DNA from 2 places in the Paraburkholderia sp. BR13439 genome. Region 1 is predicted to be linked to the other one. Evidence: riboswitches for the same ligand, from Rfam matches in the RefSeq annotation. Region 1 holds a riboswitch; the other holds the start of a gene.
What was found. A riboswitch is a leader RNA that binds a small molecule or an ion and turns the genes downstream of it on or off. The one in region 1 is predicted to bind glycine.

Region 1 (9,088 bases):
TTGCAGGGCGCCACCCTCCCATACAGACGAATGCGCCTGACCACGGCGACATTGCGGTTTCCGGCGTGCCGCCTGGTCGGTAGCAGTCGCGACTTTCAGGCGTTCGAGGTCCGCCAGCCTTTGCCTCCAAGATGACCAAACCTGCCGCGGTCGAGTCGGCCGGCGCCGAGGTCCCAATGCTCAGGGATGCAGAGACACGGTCACGCGCGCTAACGCTATCGACACAACAAATCGAGTCTCCTTGAAGAAGCGCAAGGAACGCAGTCTCCCCAGTAAGGTGCGAAAGCTCAGCCAGGAGTGGCGCGGCGAGGCGTCGTATGTCGATATCAACAATCCCGCGACCGCCCATCGAGAGGACCTTGAATCCAGTGAAATAGCGGCCCGTCGCTTCCTCGCGGGAGATGAAGTCGGCGTGAACGAGGGTCCGCAAGGTTCGATGCACATTGCACAGCGAGAGGCCAGTCAACTCAGCAATCTCACGGGCGGTCCGACCTCGTCCATTCGTATCTGCTACTGCTTCAAGGACGTGCAGTCCCTTGAGTAACGTCTTGTCCATGCGAACTTGTAGAGCGGCGCTTATTTTGAGTCTGGAACGCTACAGGCGTCTCGGAAGGCAGACATGTAGGTCTTCGCTTTGCGCGGCGCGTTTCTCGTCAGCAAAAAAGAGCGTGTGGTGGTCCACACGCTCGTTCTGCATTACGACTTCATGTGACTCAGCGCCACCTCTTGCAACTCAACCTCGCGCTGGCACTGTTCGACCGCCCCAACTCCGACGGGGGGCCCGCGAAAGCGGCGGCGCTCAAGTCCGAACCAGCCAACGATGAGCAGGGCGAAGAGGCCGATGAAGTACTGACGAAGGATTTCGGTCGGCGGTTGCAATCCAACCCAGACGATAAAGACGCCACCTACAACGGCGACGATTCCGCATGGCTTCGACCAGACACCGAGGCGGAACGGACCATATTTGCGATTCTTCGCGAACAGCGCCGCGAGAATCGCCATACCGTAGCAAATCTGATAAAAGAGCGCCGTGCCAGCTGTCAGGGCCGCAAATGCCGACGAATAGAGCGTCACGGCCACCCCGGCAATCGCGCCAAACCAGATTGCCGAGGCCGGCGTACGAAAGCTGGGCGAGACCTTGGCAAAGCCTTTGGGGAGTCCGCCGTCGCGAGCAAACGAATACAGTGCCCGCGAGAAGCCGGTCATGCAGCTTGCACCGCACATGTACACAGAAATCGTGATGGAAGCCGCGACGAAGTGCTTTAGCCATTGCGGTGCCACAACTTCTTGGTAGAGCTTCAGGAATCCATCGGGCCCCTTCTTCGCAATCTCAGCGGGGTCGTGCATTGCGAGGCCAAAAATCACAAACAGCGCGAGTCCGAGGATGACGGAGAACAGCACCGAGTTCTTCATCGCACGAGGAACGGCGCGAGTAGCGTCCACAGTTTCTTCGGAAACGTGCGCAGATGCGTCGTAACTGGTAACCAGCCACATCGGGAGCAGCAAAGCGTATCCGCAGATGAGCAGGGGATTCGTTGTACGCGGAACGACATCGCCGCCGGCTGCACCCGTGTTGTTGACGAAGTCGAACAGGTGCGTGAGGTTCGCGGGGTGAATGTTATAAAGCATCATCCCGCACAGCGCAGTCGCTCCGACGAAGGTGATGTAGGCACCAATCTCCACGAGCCGGGACAGCGTCTTCACGCCTACGTGGTTGAAAATCGCCCAGGTCACCATCAGCACTGACACGCCGAGCAACTGTTCCCAGTAGCCCCAGTGCGACGTATCAATCTGGAAAATCTCATTGAGAATCATCTGGTTGAAGACCAGATACGTGGCGACGGCCGTACCGCCCATCGAGAAGACGTAGGCAAGCAGATTTATCCACGACGTCGCCCATCCCCAGCCGCGACCACCGAGAACAGATGACCAGTGATAGAGGCCGCCTGCCGTGGGGATGGCCGAGCTGATTTCACCTAGCGAAAGGGCCGTCGCGAGTGCAATAACACCGCCCACCAGCCACATCACGGTCAGCCCGAACATCCCGGCCGTGCCGAGTCCTTGTTGCATGTTCACCGAGACGCCGAAGAACACGCCGATAACCATAAACGAAACGGCGAAATTCCCGAACGCGGACATACGCCGCGACAACTCCTGAGCATAGCCGAAGCGGTGCAGCGTCTCTGCGTCTTCACGCAGGATATCTTCTGTACGACGCTCGCTCACAATATCTCCTGACGACATTCCAGCATCTCCTGATAGTGTAGGGCCACGGCCTGACAAAAAAGAATTCGACCGCGACACAGAAAGGGAAGACGTTTTCGTTACGCCTTTTTTATGCGTCTCTACTGCAACGTCCATGCCAATCTGCTTTTGATGCGTCCCTAAATCCTTCTCTGCTTGTGCCTGCCCGCTCCGCGGGGCTTCGCGAGAGTTCGGGGCAAATTGTCGGAGTCTTACGAAATCATCTTTGAGACGCCCGTCGCTGCCTGACTCGTCTCATGCCTGAGAAATCTCACGGTGAGCCTCGAACGGGACATTCAATGAAACTCGCCGGCCCCTAGCCGGCGAAGCCCAAGGGCTCTCACACATCACCATTCCGCATCTCCTCGCGAAATCGGCATAAAGCTTGCAGAAATCCTCACGCCAACCGCGAGGTTCGAGTCCTCCTCGAATGCTTCCGGTTGCGGCCTTCAGGAGATTGCAATGACTACCGCCTCAACTTCGCTTCACGGGCAAATCGAAAAATGGTTTGGCGGTGCTCAGCGGACCTCGATTCGTATCTCACGCGGCGCCACTAACCAGAAGAGGAGCGTCACCGTGTCACGCATCGACAGTCCGTACGCCATCATTTTCTTCAGACACGGTGACGGCTCCTGGCAGGTTTATCCGCAGCGTGGCGGCCGTCCGGCCTTTCTGGCCATCGAACGTGCGGCTTGACGTGCATGTACCGGCCCGATGCCGGAGCTTCGTTGAGCCGGGGCATTGCTCGCCTTCGCGCGTAGGACTGACGTCGATTTCGAACCCGTCTAGGTTTGAGAACCGTCGGTTCATCCGGCACAGACACACAACGATCTAATCAGCCGGTTGCTCACGTGCAGCCGCTCTTGTTGAATAGCCCCTCTCATTCATGTATGCAAACAAAAATGATGTGATAGTCGTGGGCGCCGGAATCGTTGGCCTCGCTATCGCGCACGAACTGGCAAAGCGCAACCTGGCTGTAACGGTCGTGGACAAAGGAGAGCCCGCCGGTGAATGTTCGGGCGGCAACGCAGGCGCGCTTTCGTATCATTCCTTTGCGCCGCTCGCCCTTCCCGGAGTTCTGTCGGGTGCCATCAAGATGATGTGCAACCCGAAGGGGCCGCTGTATGTCCCACCGCTCTATTTCCCGTTCGCTGCGTCATGGTTGTTCCAGTTCGTAAAGTCGGCCGAGCCAGCTCGCGTGTACAAAACTGCCGAGTCACTGGAATGGCTGCTTCACCATGCGCCACGCGACCACAAAGAGCTGGCAACCGATGTCGGCTTTGCGCAGCAGATGCGCCAGACTGGGCAGTTGCATCTCTACCCCTCAGAAGTATCGCTAGCAAAAGACGCGTTTGCCTGGGCGCTAAAGTCCCAGCTTGGGATGCGTATGCAGAAGCTCGACCGAAAGTCGATTCGAGAAATTGAGCGTGATGTGTCGCCAGACTACGTTGTCGGCCTCCTCCTTCCGGACGACCACTGGCTTCGCGACCCGCTCGCCTATGCGCGCGCAATCGCAGACGCGGCCCGTCTGCGTGGTGTCGCGTTTGAACGGGCCAGCGTCACGACGCTTGAATCGAACGCGCTGAACTGGGTGGTTCGCGCGGGCGACCGCGTGTTCAGCGCCACGCACGTGGTTCTCGCGTCGGGCGCGTGGTCGAACGTACTACTGCGCTCTGTCGGCCTTTCAGTGCCGCTGGAAACTCAGCGCGGGTACCACCTGCATGTCCCCCAATCGGATACGCATCTCTCGCGCACAATCGTGCTTGCTGACAGGAAGGTCTTTATCACGCCGATGGAAAGCGGTCTGCGTATTGCAGGCACAGTCGAATTTGGCGGCACTCAGCGCCCGGGTAATGAGCGGCGAGCAACCCTTCTCGAACACCATGCCCGGGCAGGACTGCCATCGTTGAATACGACGCGTGGCGCGACCACGTGGATGGGACACCGTCCCTGCATGCCCGATTCAATGCCCGTTCTGGGTCAGGCACCTGACCGAAAAAATCTCTGGCTTGCCTTCGGACACGGCCACCTTGGGCTGACTGGTTCAGCTCCCACAGCCAAGATTATCGCGGACTGCGTGACAGGCCGGCCGCCGCAGAGGGACCAACTTGGGCGATTCTCTGCAGCGCGCTTCGGCAAACCCGCCGTCCAGGAAGCCTGATTCGGGGGCGCGCTCATCCGCGTACTGCTGCGTCACAGGGTCGTCATCATGACCTGCTTGCCGCCGGCTTGTCCGGTGTACGGTTCCGTGTCAAGCGGGTGGCCTGTTTTCTTCGGAATCTGGTATTACTCGCCGTCCTGATTTTGCGAGTCGTAGTTCGTACTGGCCTCCACCGCTATGGAGCCAGCGGCGCGATTCCAGTAGGGCAGGTACCGTCCGGTAGTATTAGTCCCGGGTGTGCCGACGTACATCTGGTCTTTGCCATCGAACGCATTCGGCTCCGGCGATGCCCAGGAATGACTTGTGGGATTCGAGTGCCGACCGGAGCATGTCATCCGCCACATGGCGGTCAGCAATGCCCCGGGTTCGCATTGCCACCAACGAATCAGCCAGGTTGGCTGCGATATCCATCGTCGCGTCGAGTTCCCCGGCGACCTGAACGGCGTTGGTGCGAGCAAGCTCCTGTGCGTACCGAACAGCCGCATCTTTCTGGGAGGCACCTACACGGATACTGATGCTCGCGATGCAAACAAAGAATCCGGCTGTTACGGCAAGCGCGACGGCCGCGAGCATTTTGGCCTTGAGCGTCACCTTTTTTTTGTTATACATAGGTCACCTCGCGCGTTTTGCGCGTCGTCTGTTCTGGCCGCTGGCGACTGAGCGGCGTTCGACGGGACGCGGTCCCGTAGTCTTTGGATTGAGTTCAGATACGCGAGCGCCACCCGCGTGACCGCGTCAAAAGACAAGGTCAGGCGAGTGGCGATACGTCGGGCAAGGTCAGGCGCTTACGGCCGCACGCACTGAGCGGAGGTGGGAGGACTCAACGCTGTCTGCCAGCAACTCCGCTGTTGCGCACGAGAGCGTCCAGCCGAGGTGTCCGTGTCCGGTGTTGTAGAACACGCCGTCCTGTTTGCCAGGACCAACCTTGGGAAGCATGTTGGGCATCATCGGGCGCAGCCCCGCCCATGGAATAACGCGTGCGGTCGAGCAGTCGGGGAAATAGCGCCGTACCCAGTCGGTGAGGGGCGCGACGCGGTCAGCCCGGATATCCTTGTTGAAGCCGTTGATCTCCGCGGTGCCTGCGACCCGGAAGCGGTCGACACCCAATCGGCTCGTCACGATTTTGGCCGCATCATCGAGCAGGCTTACCCAAGGGGCTGCCTGTTGACTCTTTTCGTCATCGAGGTTGACCGTAATCGAATATCCCTTCACAGGATAGATGTTCACGTGGTCCCCGAACATGGCTGCAAATCGGCGGCTGTGAACCCCTGCACATACAACCACCCCGTCGACCACATCGTTTCGTCGGCGGTCGCCACCAGCAGTCGAGTGGATCCGTAAGCCGTCGGTTTCGCGGGCGATTGAGGTGATGTCAGTGTCGTAGTGGAAATGGACGCCCTTGCGACGACAAGCTTCGGCCAAACCCCGCGTGAATTTGTGGATGTCACCGGTGGAATCCGAGGGTGTGAAGAAGCCGCCGTAGAACTCGCCCCGGAGGGTCGGCTCAATCTGCTTCATTTCCCGTGGGGTGACCGACCTGCGGTCGAGGCCACCCTCACGCAGCAGGACGTTGACCGCAGACGCAGCCTCGAAACCGGCGCGGTCCGCGTAAATGTGCAGAATGCCCCGCTTCTCGAGGTTGAAGTCAAAGCCTTCCTGCTCGGCGATTGCGTACAGATGCTCGCGCGCCATGATGGCGAGGCGCACTGTATCGACCGTGTTGGACTTGTAATTCGGAATCTGGCGCAAGAATTCGCCCATCCACGAGTACTTGTGCCAGGAAGGCGCAGGGTTGAGTAAGAGCGGAGCGTCCGCTGTCGTCATCCATTTGAGTCCTTTGAGTACGGTGGCCGTACTATTCCAGACTTCCGCGTTACTCGCCGAAAGTTGCCCACCATTCGCGAACGACGTTTCCATGGCCGCATAGCGATTCTTTTCGTACACGGTCACGTCGAGACCGCGTTTCGCGAGTGCGTAAGCGGTGGTCACCCCGGTGATGCCGGCGCCGATAACTGCAACTTTTTTCATTTGCACACGTCCAGTCAAAGCTAATGCGGCGTAATCCGCATGCCCCATCTGTCCATGTACCTGAGAGTTTCCTTCTCCGGGGTTTCAACCAGAGAATCTCCTTCGGTGGGCGCCTGATGCGCCGCTCTCCAGATGTTGATGCGACACGGTCCTTTGGCCTGAGAGTTTCCGGGGCGGTTGCTCCGTCGGCGCCGCTGTTGAATCAGCGGTCTCTCCCGTGTTCGCAATGAGATATCAGTGCTGCACCGCAGGCGAAACCCCTGAACGCATCCGGTCCGAGCGTCACGGTTTTTCGCCTTCGGCTTTCAATTCAGGAAGGCATCTTGGCGCGTCGGAATCGTTCCAGGTCGACGCTCGGCATCTCGGTCGTTTCCGACACCGCCGATGTCGCGCCCCGTTTGATGAAGTCGGCGAGTCGTTCGGCGAGCATAATCGTCGGAGCAGTCGTGTTCCCCGAGACGAGTGCTGGCAAGACCGACGTGTCGGTTACACGGAGGCCTTCCAGCCCGTGAACACGGAACGTCGTATCCACAACCGACATGTCGTCCGTGCCCATCCGGCAGGCGCCTGACGGGTGAAGTGCGCCTTGCCCCGTCTCGCGGACGAAACGGATTCGCTCTTCCTTTGTGCGAAGAATACCGCCAGGACGATACGGTGCCCTCACGTACTTGCTCATGGCTTTCTGTGCAAGCGTCTCCTGACCAATCCGGACGCCTTCCGCCAGCACTTCGGCATCGTACGGGTCCGACAGGTAGTTCGGGTCGACGAGAGGCGGCACTGCAGGGTCGGCGCTGGCGATGCGTATCGTGCCGCGTGAGCGCGGACGTGTCTGGTACACGTTCAGCGTCAGACCGTTGCCGCTCGGTGTCTCGTCTGCACCTTCTTCGACGCCAGCGCCCGGCAGAAAGTGATACTGCAGATTAGGAAGAGGGTCATCCTCGGCGCCGTACCAGACGAGTCCGCCTTCGCAGATGTTGGAACTCACCGGGCCGCTACGGAACAGCGCGTATTCGAGACCCGCGCTGACCTGGTTGCGGAATTTCTTGTAGCGGTCGTAACTGTGCTCACCGGTCAGGTCGTAAATGAGGAACATATCCATGTGGTCCTGGAAGTTCTCGCCCACGCCCGGGAGGTCATGTACCACCGACACGCCGGCCTTGCGAAGTTGTTCAGCCGGACCGATGCCGGAAAGCATCAACAGATGGGGGGAGCCGATTGCGCCAGCGGAGATGATGACTTCGCGCTCCGCGCGGACAATCTTCCGTTGACCATTTTCGACGTGCTCCACGCCAACCGCCCGTCCGTTCTCGACGACGATGCGCACCACGCGGGAATCGGTCTTGATGGTCAGGTTCTTCCGGTTGCGCGCCGGATTGAGATACGCGACCGCGGCGCTGCATCGCTTTCCATCCCGCGTCATCGTCTGGTAGAGACCGCAACCCGCCTGCTTTCCGGAGTTAAAGTCCTGGTTGTAGTTGATGCCCATTTCCTGACACGCTCGCAACCAGGCTTTGGTCAGATAGTGGGTGTAGCGCTGGTCAGAAACTCCCAGCGGGCCGCCCGTACCATGCTCTGGGCCGGCGAAGCGCTCGTTGTCCTCTGCCTTTCGGAAATAAGGCAAAACATCGGCATAGCTCCAGCCATCGAGGCCCATCGAAGCCCAGCCGTCGTAGTCTTCCGGGCATCCGCGCATGTAGACCATCGCGTTGACGGAGCTTCCACCGCCAAGCACGCGGCCTTGCACCATCTCTGGTGTGACCATGTTCTGTTGTCGCTGCGGCTGCAGGCGGTAACGGGTCAGCAGATTGCCCTTGGCTGTCTTGAAATACGTTGCCGGCATGTGAATGTAGGGATTGACGTCGCGCGGCCCCTGCTCAAACAACAGGACGGAGACATTCGAATCCTCGGTCAAGCGACCGGCGGTTGCGCAACCAGCTGGGCCGCCTCCGACAACAATGTAATCAACCACAAAACCCTCCTAAGAAAAGCATCGGCCGCCTCGTGCATTAGCGCTGGCAGTCGTCTCCGCGCACTCCGTAAGCGCTGCTGGGAGCGCTACACTGTCTTCTACTTTATACATACAAGCATCGTGCCAAGCGGCGCGTCTCCCTGCAAGTCTTTGATTCTATGGGTGCAGCTGGCATCACTTCTCGGAACTCATGCGTTTGTCTCAATTTTGCGACTTCGCCGCAGCAGCATTGAGACGGAGCCTTTGCCCCGTCTCACAATGCATTGAGACTCGTCAGAACGTATGCATCAAGGCTACGCGATAGACCATCTGATTGCCTGTGGAAGAGAGGTCTGATGAGCCGATGATATGCGCCGAGTCCAGGTCTGTACCGGTTTTTCCGTTCGTGTGCTGATAAGCACCCTGCACATACACGGACGTCCGCTTGCTGAGCAAATAGTTCAGCATCAGCGACACCTGATGCCAGTTCTGACTCGAGCCGCCGCCTGTGTCGTTCAGATTCCCGTGCGTATAGGTATACGCGCCGGCGAGGAACAACGCGGGGTTCAAGAAATATGTCCCGTTGACCTCCACGTTATCGAATTTCCAGGAGGTCCATGTCTGCGTGCCGATGTTCGGCGCGTACCCGTTGGCCGTCGGGTTGTAGACGTCGACGTGCGAGTAAGCCAGCGCGACGTTCGACCCGT
Region 2 (9,088 bases), on a different contig from region 1:
GGTGTACCACGCTGGATTTTCCAGCACGTTGCGCAGGATCACCGTCGGCGTATGGGCGTTGTAATAGCCCTGGCCGATGTAGGAGCGGAACACCTGGTTCTTGTCCGCGAGCTCGCGCAAGGCGGCGAGCGCTTCGGCTTCGCTCTTCGGTTGCGCGAAGGGGCCGAGCGGCAGCGTTTCGGTGCGGCGGATCGTCTTGGGGATGACGGCGTCGATCAATGCCGCGCGCGACGCGAAGCCGAGTGCTTCGAGCATCGCTTGCTGGTCGGCCGTATCCGGGCCGATATGCCGTTCGGCGAAGGCGTCGTGCACTTCGAGCGCGGCGAGCGAGAGAGGAGTGCGGTTCATCAGACGATCCGGGTGTTCGAGCTTCATGGGTGTTCCTGGCGGCGCGGCGCGCGCCATGGTGCGAGCGCCGCGCCTGACGGTTAAAACGAAAGTGAATCAGGCAGCGAGTCAGGTCGTAACTCAGGCGCCGATCGACTTCGCGTACGCGTCGGCGTCGAGCAGACGCTCGAGCGACGCGTCGGCGGCCGGCTTGATCTTGAACAGCCAGCTGTCGTACGGCGTGCTGTTGACGGTGTCCGGCGAGTCGCCGACGGCCGTGTTCGCTTCGATGACTTCGCCTGAAACCGGCGCGTAGATATCGGAAGCGGCCTTCACCGATTCGATCACGGCGACGGTGTCGCCCGCGGTCACGGACTTGCCGAGTTCCTGGACTTCGAAGAAGACGATGTCGCCGAGCGCTTCCTGCGCGTGGTCGGTGATGCCGACCGTCAGCGTGCCGTCCGCTTCGGTGCGGACCCATTCGTGCGATTCGGTGTATTTCAGATCGGCCGGGATGCTCATTGGATGCTCCTGAACGGTATGTTCGGTAGTGGTTTGAATGTAGGGGCGTGCGCCGGCCGCTTAGACCGCCAGCACCTTGCCGTTGCGCACGAACGGCAGTTTTACCACGCTTGCGGGACAGGCTTTGTCGCGAATCTGGACATGCACGGTGTCACCCGGCTGCACGCCTTTCGGCACGCGCGCGAAGGCGATCGACTCCTGCATGGTCGGCGAGAACGTGCCGCTGGTGATTTCGCCGTCGCCGTGCGGCGTGACGACTTTCTGATGCGCGCGCAGCACGCCGGCAGCCTTGCCGTTGTCCTTCAGCAGGATCAGGCCGACGAACCCGGCGCGCGAGCCGTCGGCTTCGAGGCTGCTCTTGCCGATGAAGTCGCGCGGTGAGGTGAGGTCGACGGTCCATGCGAGGCCGGCGTCGAGCGGCGAGACATTGTCGTCCATGTCCTGGCCGTAAAGATTCATGCCGGCTTCGAGGCGCAGCGTGTCGCGTGCGCCGAGACCGGCCGGGCGCACGCCTTGGGCGGCGAGCGCATTCCACAGCGCTTCGACATGCGTAGCGGGCAAGATGATCTCGAAACCGTCTTCGCCGGTGTAGCCGGTGCGCGCGACGGTCAGCTCGCCGAACGGCGTGCCGTCGATGCGCGCGGCGTTGAACGGCTTCAGCGCTTCGGTCGCGGCGCGCGCGGCCGGCACCGTTTGCCAGGCTTTTTCGCGCGCGTTCGGGCCTTGCACGGCGACGATCGCCAGATCGCGGCGCGGCGTGATGGTGAGGCCGAAGCCGCCTTCGGCGTTGAGCTGGCCGAACCAGGCGATGTCTTTGTCGGCGGTGCCGGCGTTGACGACCACGCGGAAGTGGTCTTCGCCGAAGTAATAGACGATCAGGTCGTCGATCACGCCGCCGTTCGGATTCAGCATGCAGGAGTAGAGCGCGCGGCCCGGAGTTTGCAGCTTCGCGACATTGTTCGCGAGCGCGTATTCGAAGAACGCGCGGACGCGCTCGCCGGTGAAGTCGACCACGCACATGTGGGACACGTCGAACATGCCGGCGTCGGTGCGCACCGCGCGATGTTCCTCGATCTGCGAGCCGTAGTTGACGGGCATGTCCCAGCCGCCGAAGTCGACCATGCGGGCATTGAGCGCACGGTGAGCGGCGTGGAGCGGGGTGTGTTTGAGTTCGGTCATGGGGCCTCGGGCGTCTCGCGGAACAAAAAAGGCCATGCGGCGCACTGCCTCGCGGCCTTGTGCCTGCGAGCGTGGTTCTGCATGACCCCTCTGTCCTCGATACCTGAGAGATTGCGCCGCCGCGACTGGCTCAATGAGCTCGATTCGTCACGGGGAAACGCGCGCCCCTTCGGTGGGCAGCTTGCCTGCGGTGCACGACGTGCGACGCGGATGGCTACTGCCGCTCTCCAGAGTGCGAAAAAACCGCCGGAAGACGGGTTTTTCGACGCGGTCGGTCCTTTTGCCTGAGAGTTTGCGGGTGTGCCCCTTCGGCGGCGCGGCCTGCGATTTTTCGCTTGCCAGCACGCTCTCCCGACGCGTGCGGCGAATGTACGCGACGGGCCTGGGCTTGTCAAATAAAGGGCCGGGAGCGCTCACTCGCCGATCGCATGAGCCGCATTGTCCAGTTCCTGGTTCAGCACGCGCTGTTCTTCCGCGGACAAACCGCCACCGTGCTGCGTGGCCATGTCACGCGCTTCCTGACGGATCGTCTCGAGGCGGTGATGCAGCGCGGCGCCTTGCGGCGGTGGGTAATAGCCCTGATTCACCCGAGTGTCGATACGGCGCGCGAGATTGTCGATGCGGCCCTCGACCTGATGCAGGCGCTGGTCCGCGATCTGCTGCGGAGTGGGGCTCGGGTGCGGGGCCGGCGGCGGCGTTACCACGCAGGCGGCGACTGAGCCGAGCAGCGCGCATGCAACAAGGGCACGGATGATTCGAGACATGGATTCTCCAGGAGTCGTTGTCGTATCGATTGCTACCTCGCTAGCAACGGATGACGAGGAACGCCCGCTGACTCGGCAGCGGGCGAATTTGTAACGTTATGTTCCTTTCTGGAACGTCAGGAAAAGCCCGCCGACGGCCTTTGCGGCGCGGAAGGTCATCCTGTTTTCGGTACACAGACCGCGCGAGCACGGTGCCACGCGCAGCGATGCAGGGCTCAGCGAATGCGCTCGAACGGCAGCCGCACGCCCTGCTCGGAGCTGCGCGCGGCCAGTTCGATGATCGTCATTACGTCGACCGCGTCGCGCGTGCTGACCGGAAATGCGACGCCGTTCTGGATCGTGTCGGCCAACGCAATATAGAAGCCTGCGTACTCGCCGTTGCGGGTGGGCAATTCACGCTCGACTTCCTGGTCGCCTTCGAGCACGCGCAGCACGCCGGGGGTGTTGCCGGCGCCGAAGCCTGCGTCGCCGGGGCGCAGGCCGGCTTTCAGCTGATCTTCCTGGGTGTCGAGGCCGTGTTTCACATAGCTGCCGCGCGTTCCATGGATCGCAAAGCGCGGTCCCGGCAACGCGGTCAGCGCGCTTGCATGCAGCACGACCTCGAACTCCTCGTAGCCGAGCTGGATGTGCACGTAGTCGGGTGCGCTTGCGTCGTCGCGGTGCGTGCGCACCGTCGCCGAGACGGTCTGCGGTGCGCCGAAGAGGGCAAGCGTCTGATCGATCAGATGCGGACCGAGATCGAACAGCAGACCGCCGCCGCGCGTCACATCTTCGCGCCAGCGCTGACGCACGCCCGGCCGGAAGCGGTCGAAATGCGATTCGTAATGCGTGACGCGACCCAGTTCCACGCGCGCGAGCAGGTCGCGTACGGTCAGAAAATCGCCGTCCCAGCGGCGGTTGTGAAAGGGTGCGAACAGCTTGCCGCGGGCGAGCGCGATATTGGCAAGTGTGTGGGCGTCGGCGGCACTCAGCGTGACAGGCTTGTCGACGACCACGTGCTTGCCGGCTTCGAGCGTGCGGCGCGCGAGGTCGAAGTGGGTGTCGTTGGGCGTCGCGATCACGACACAGTCGATGTCGTCGAGCGCGAGCAGCGCGTCGAGATCGGCGACGATCTTCGCGTGCGGATAGTCGGCGTGCGCGCGCTCGGATTGCCCGGTCGCAATCGCGGCGACGCTCGCGCGTCCGCAACGTTCGATCACCGGTGCGTGAAACGTCGCGCCGGCGAAGCCGTAGCCCATCAATCCAATCTTCAGCGATGCGGACATGCGATTCTTCCTGGAGGAACGGCGCGCCGCCTTGCCACCGCGGCGGCGGCGCGCAATCTCATCATTGTGGCATTTGTGGGCTGGACCGGGGGCTGAGCATGACCCCCATCGCGCAGTCCATCGCGGTTGTCCATGTTAACATCGCACCTCTCGCGCGCATCGAGCCGCGCACCATGTCCCGGGCCTTCGGCCGGCGCCTCCCGCCGGTCCGACCTCAGCGGCCCTCAACCGTCTTACCCATCCACAAACGATGTCCGCAGGCCTGAACCCCGCTCAAAGTGAAGCGGTCCGTTATCTCGACGGTCCCTGTCTCGTACTCGCCGGCGCCGGCAGTGGCAAGACGCGCGTGATCACGCAGAAAATCGCTCACCTGATCGAAGCGAAGGGCTTCGAGCCACGCCACATCGCCGCCGTCACGTTCACGAACAAGGCCGCGGCGGAAATGCGCGAGCGCGTCGGCAAGCTGCTCGAAGGCAAGACGCTGACCGCGCCGGGCAAGGAAGGCCGCAAGGTGCCCGTGAACCAGCTGACGGTGTGTACCTTCCACTCGCTCGGCGTGCAGATCCTGCGGCAGGAGGCGGAACACGTCGGACTGAAGCCGCAGTTCTCGATCATGGATTCCGACGACTGCTTCGGCATGATCCAGGAACAGGTCGGCTCGACGGACAAGGGCTTCATCCGCAAGATCCAGTCGATCATCTCGCTGTGGAAGAACGGCCTGATCATGCCCGAGCAGGCGATCGCGACCGCATCGACCGAGGACGAGCATCAGGCGGCGATCGTCTATCGCAACTACGTGGCGACGCTGCATGCATATCAGGCGGTCGATTTCGACGATCTGATCCGCCTGCCCGCCGAGCTGTTCGCGAGCAACGAGCAAGTGCGCGACCGCTGGCAGAACAAGCTGCGCTATCTGCTGATCGACGAATATCAGGACACCAATGCGTGCCAGTACGAACTGGTGAAGCTGCTGGCCGGCAAGCGCGCGGCGTTCACGGCGGTCGGCGACGACGACCAGGCGATCTACGGCTGGCGCGGCGCGACGCTCGAGAACCTCGGCCAGCTCGGCAAAGATTTTCCGAATCTGCACCTGATCAAGCTCGAGCAGAATTACCGCTCGACGGTGCGCATCCTGACCGCCGCGAACAACGTGATCGCGAACAACCCGAAGCTGTTCGAGAAGAAGCTGTGGTCCGAGCACGGCATGGGCGACACGATCACGGTGACGGGCTGCAACGACGAGGAGCACGAGGCGGAGTCGGTCGTGTTTCGGCTGTCCGCGCACAAGTTCGAGCGGCGCGCGAATTTCCGCGACTACGCGATCCTCTATCGCGGCAACTTCCAGGCGCGCATCTTCGAGCAGGTGCTGCGCCGTGAACGGATTCCGTACGTGCTGTCGGGCGGCCAGTCGTTCTTCGACAAGGCCGAGATCAAGGACATCTGCGCGTACCTGCGCCTGATCGCCAATGCGAACGACGACCCCGCGTTCATTCGTGCGATCACGACACCGCGTCGCGGCGTCGGCAATACGACGCTGGAGGCGCTCGGCGCGTTCGCTGGCCAGGCGAAGGTCTCGCTGTTCGAGGCGGTCTACATGGGCGGCATCGAGGCGCGTCTGTCGCCGCGTCAGATCGAGCCGATGCGCGCGTTCTGCGACTTCATGCAGCGCCTGACCGACCGCGCGGAAAGGGACGCGGCGGGCACGCTGCTCGACGAGCTGATGGAGGCGATCCACTACGAAGCGTACCTGTACGACGCGTTCGACGAGCGCCAGGCGCAGGCGAAGTGGCAGAACGTGCTCGAGTTCATCGAATGGCTGAAGCGCAAGGGCACGAAGGAGGAGCCGGCGGCCGGCAGTGAGGCGACCGGCTACGACACCGCCGACGGCTTCGGCGACACCGGCAAGAACCTGCTCGGCCTGATCCAGACGGTTGCGCTGATGTCGATGCTCGAAGGCCGTGAGGAAGATCCGGATGCGGTGCGGCTGTCGACCGTACATGCGTCGAAGGGGCTCGAGTATCCGCACGTGTTTCTGGTCGGCGTCGAGGAAGGCATCATGCCGCATCGCGGCGGCGCGGACGACGAGCCGATCGACGACGCGCGCATCGAGGAGGAGCGCCGGCTGATGTACGTCGCGATCACGCGCGCGCAGCGCAGCCTGCACCTGAACTGGTGCAAGAAGCGCAAGCGGGCGCGGGAGACGATCGTCTGCGAACCGTCGCGCTTCATCAACGAAATGCTGCTCGACGATGCGCCGCCGCCGACGCCGGAAGAAGCGCCGATGTCGCCGAAGGACCGGCTCGCGAGTTTGAAGGCGCTGTTGCAGAAGGCGTGAGCGGGGTGAGGCTTCAAGTGCCCGCCCGGTGCGGTTGCTTGTCGTTGCGCACAAAAAATCCCTGCATCGCGTTAGCGCTTGCAGGGATTTTTCGTTTAGCGGCTGATCCCGCCCGCTTTACTTCACCGCACTGACCATATAGTCGACCGCGGCCTTCACGTCCGCATCCGATGCATTCGAGCCGCCCTTCGGCGGCATCGCGCCCTTGCCGTGCAGCGCGTAGTTGTAGACCGTATCCATCGAGTCCTTCAGACGCGGCGCCCATGCTTCCTTGTCGCCGAACTTCGGCGCGTTCAGCACGCCGGCCGCGTGACAGGCCTGACATACCGACTGATACAGCGCCTTGCCGGCCTGCGACGCATCCGCGCTTTGCGCGCCGCCTGCTGCCGGGGCGGGAGTCTGCGGCACGCTGGCCATGGCGGCCATCGCCGCGGCGGCCTGGGCCGCGCCCGCGTCCGATGCGGGTGCCGTACCGGATGCCGCAGCGGCACCCGATGCCGCAGCTGCGCCCGCCGCCGGCTGCGCCGGCTCTGGGAAGCTCGCGCCCGAATTGTTCGCCATATAGACGACCGCGCGCGCGATCTCGAAGTCGCTGTAGTCGTCGGGGCTCGTGCCGCCGCGCGGCGGCATTGCGCCTTTGCCGGACAGGGCGGTGTGCCACAGCGTGTCGAAGCCTTGCGCGATGCGCGGGGCCCAGTCGGCGGTGTTGGTGAATTTCGGTGCGCCTGCCGCGCCCGACGCGTGACACGCCGAGCAGACCGCCTTGTAGACTTCCTCGCCACTCTTGTAGACGCGCGGCGCATTGGCGTCGCGGATTTCGACCCGGGCGATTGGATGGATGCGGGAGTTGACTTCGGCTTCGGCGAGGGAGTCGGTGCCGGCGCCGGTGCGCGTCGAATTGTCGACGTAGACGGCGAGCAGAACGATGATGATGATGGGCACAGCAAACCCGGCGATGACCGCGGCGATAAGCTGTGCTGGGGTTTTGATCGGGGCTCCGTGTGGTGCTTCGCTCATGCTTGTCTCGTCTCCGTGGGTATGTGAGCGGTACAGCGCGACGGCAACTTCTTGTTCTTTATCAGCCACGGACGATTATAGACGCAAGGTTTCGGCGGCGGCGAGGGGGCCTGGAGGGTGTTCAGCAGGCGTTTACCCGCATCGGCATGGACGATGGCGGGACTCGGGAAGAAGCCGGTGCGGGCGTCGGAGGCCGTCCGGTGGACGGTTCTGCCGAAACCGGGTATCCTTGCGGTCTCTCGCGTTGGCGTCGCGTCCGTTCTGGTTGCCGTGCTTTCGCGTAGATTCCCCGCAGTTTTGTGGTGAAGCGCCCGTAGCTCAATGGATAGAGTACTGCCCTCCGAAGGCAGGGGTTGCTGGTTCGATCCCAGCCGGGCGCGCCAAAAAAGGTCATTCTTGGTCAAGGGCTTACGCGCGTTGTGCGCTAAGCCCTTTTGTATTTTTGCGGCTTTGTATCGTTCGACGCTGGCTGACACTCCGCGGCTGAAATGTAATTCGACGGTGCCGCCGCCGCGATCGTACGACCATCTCCTTAAACACCCTCTTCCAGTCGCCTTTGATATCCACGACGAGCCAGCCTTTCGCAGCAGCTAATTGGGCGGACTGGTTATTGCATCCCGCGCAAGATTTCTTCGACACGATGGCCGACCTCGTTCCCGCATGAAGAATACGAAAATGAATTCGAATTTGCGGGGGGCAACGGCAGCGAGTGCGCGGGCGAGCGCTGACGAGCGATTCAGGCACAGAGCCGGCAGTCTGGAAAGGGCACCCGAAAGAGCCCTTCCACCGGCGGAAAAACGATCAGCGGCCGGGCGCGCGCTCGCAGATCGCATACACGCTGGAGCACAGGTCGGGATAGACACGCCCCAGTTCAAAACATCCGTCCAGATACGCTTTGGTGATGATGCCGGCCTGCAATGCGGCATCGATCTGGAAGTTGGCCAGCCCCTTGAAAAAGACGCCGCCTTCCGTGACCGGCCGGAGCTTTGCTGCGCGGAGATCGGCTCGCAGTGTATCGATCGAATAGGTCACCCGGTGCCCGTGCGCGGCCTCCGCCGGCGTCACGGCCGCGTGATGGTCGATCAACCCCATGCTGACCGCGATCTGGCGCGATCCGGCGCGCGCATTCGGCGCGGCCACGAACAGGCGGCCACCTTCGGATAGCCAACTGCCGATACGGCCCAGCACGTCGACCGGATGATCGAGGTGTTCGAGCGTGTGAATCAGGAAGATATTGTCGTAGCGTCGCGCCGGTTCGAAAGTCTCGAACGTCGAGTGATGGAATTTGACGGCGCCTTTGGTCTTATCCGACGCAACGGCAATGCAGTCTGCCGATGCCTCGACAACTTCGAGCAAATCGAACCGCTGCATCAGAAGCCGCGTGAAGTTGCCTTCGAAGCATCCCAGCTCGAGAGCGTTGCCATTCACAACGAACGGTGCGACCGTCTGAAGCATGTATTCATGCATCAGGTAATCGAAGCCGTAAGCGTAGCGATGCTCGGGATGATCCTTCGCCTCCGCGTTGTAGTCTCTGCTCATGTTATCAATCCTGTCCGCGTTGATAGAACCGCTGCTCCACCGGCACGTAGAACTCATCCAGCGACTCCGGTACCCGGGCATTGAAGCCGAGCACCTGGCGCATCCATGCATTACAGCGGTCGAGATTGCGGTAGCCGAAC

Region 2: linked by a shared signal. The riboswitch ahead of gcvT (glycine cleavage system aminomethyltransferase GcvT) and the one ahead of AB3X96_RS37665 (D-amino acid dehydrogenase) in region 1 are both predicted to bind glycine.

Annotation. Positions count from the first base shown of each region.
Region 1 is NZ_JBFPKN010000033.1:1,122-10,209, reverse strand. Features, by position in the region: gene AB3X96_RS37690 (IclR family transcriptional regulator) at 1-556, opposite strand, end outside; gene AB3X96_RS37685 (APC family permease) at 697-2,244, opposite strand; gene AB3X96_RS37680 (hypothetical protein) at 2,707-2,940, shown strand; gene AB3X96_RS37675 (NAD(P)/FAD-dependent oxidoreductase) at 3,161-4,405, shown strand; gene AB3X96_RS37670 (hypothetical protein) at 4,631-5,014, opposite strand; gene AB3X96_RS37665 (D-amino acid dehydrogenase) at 5,183-6,433, opposite strand; glycine riboswitch at 6,570-6,661, opposite strand; gene AB3X96_RS37660 (GMC family oxidoreductase) at 6,744-8,402, opposite strand; gene AB3X96_RS37655 (porin) at 8,676-9,088, opposite strand, start outside.
Region 2 is NZ_JBFPKN010000001.1:148,261-157,348, reverse strand. Features, by position in the region: gene gcvP (aminomethyl-transferring glycine dehydrogenase) at 1-375, opposite strand, end outside; gene gcvH (glycine cleavage system protein GcvH) at 469-849, opposite strand; gene gcvT (glycine cleavage system aminomethyltransferase GcvT) at 910-2,028, opposite strand; glycine riboswitch at 2,109-2,269, opposite strand; glycine riboswitch at 2,290-2,392, opposite strand; gene AB3X96_RS00765 (hypothetical protein) at 2,442-2,792, opposite strand; gene AB3X96_RS00760 (oxidoreductase) at 3,008-4,057, opposite strand; gene AB3X96_RS00755 (UvrD-helicase domain-containing protein) at 4,308-6,392, shown strand; gene AB3X96_RS00750 (cytochrome c5 family protein) at 6,510-7,409, opposite strand; tRNA gene AB3X96_RS00745 (tRNA-Arg) at 7,717-7,792, shown strand; gene AB3X96_RS00740 (trans-aconitate 2-methyltransferase) at 8,211-8,948, opposite strand; gene AB3X96_RS00735 (phytanoyl-CoA dioxygenase family protein) at 8,953-9,088, opposite strand, start outside.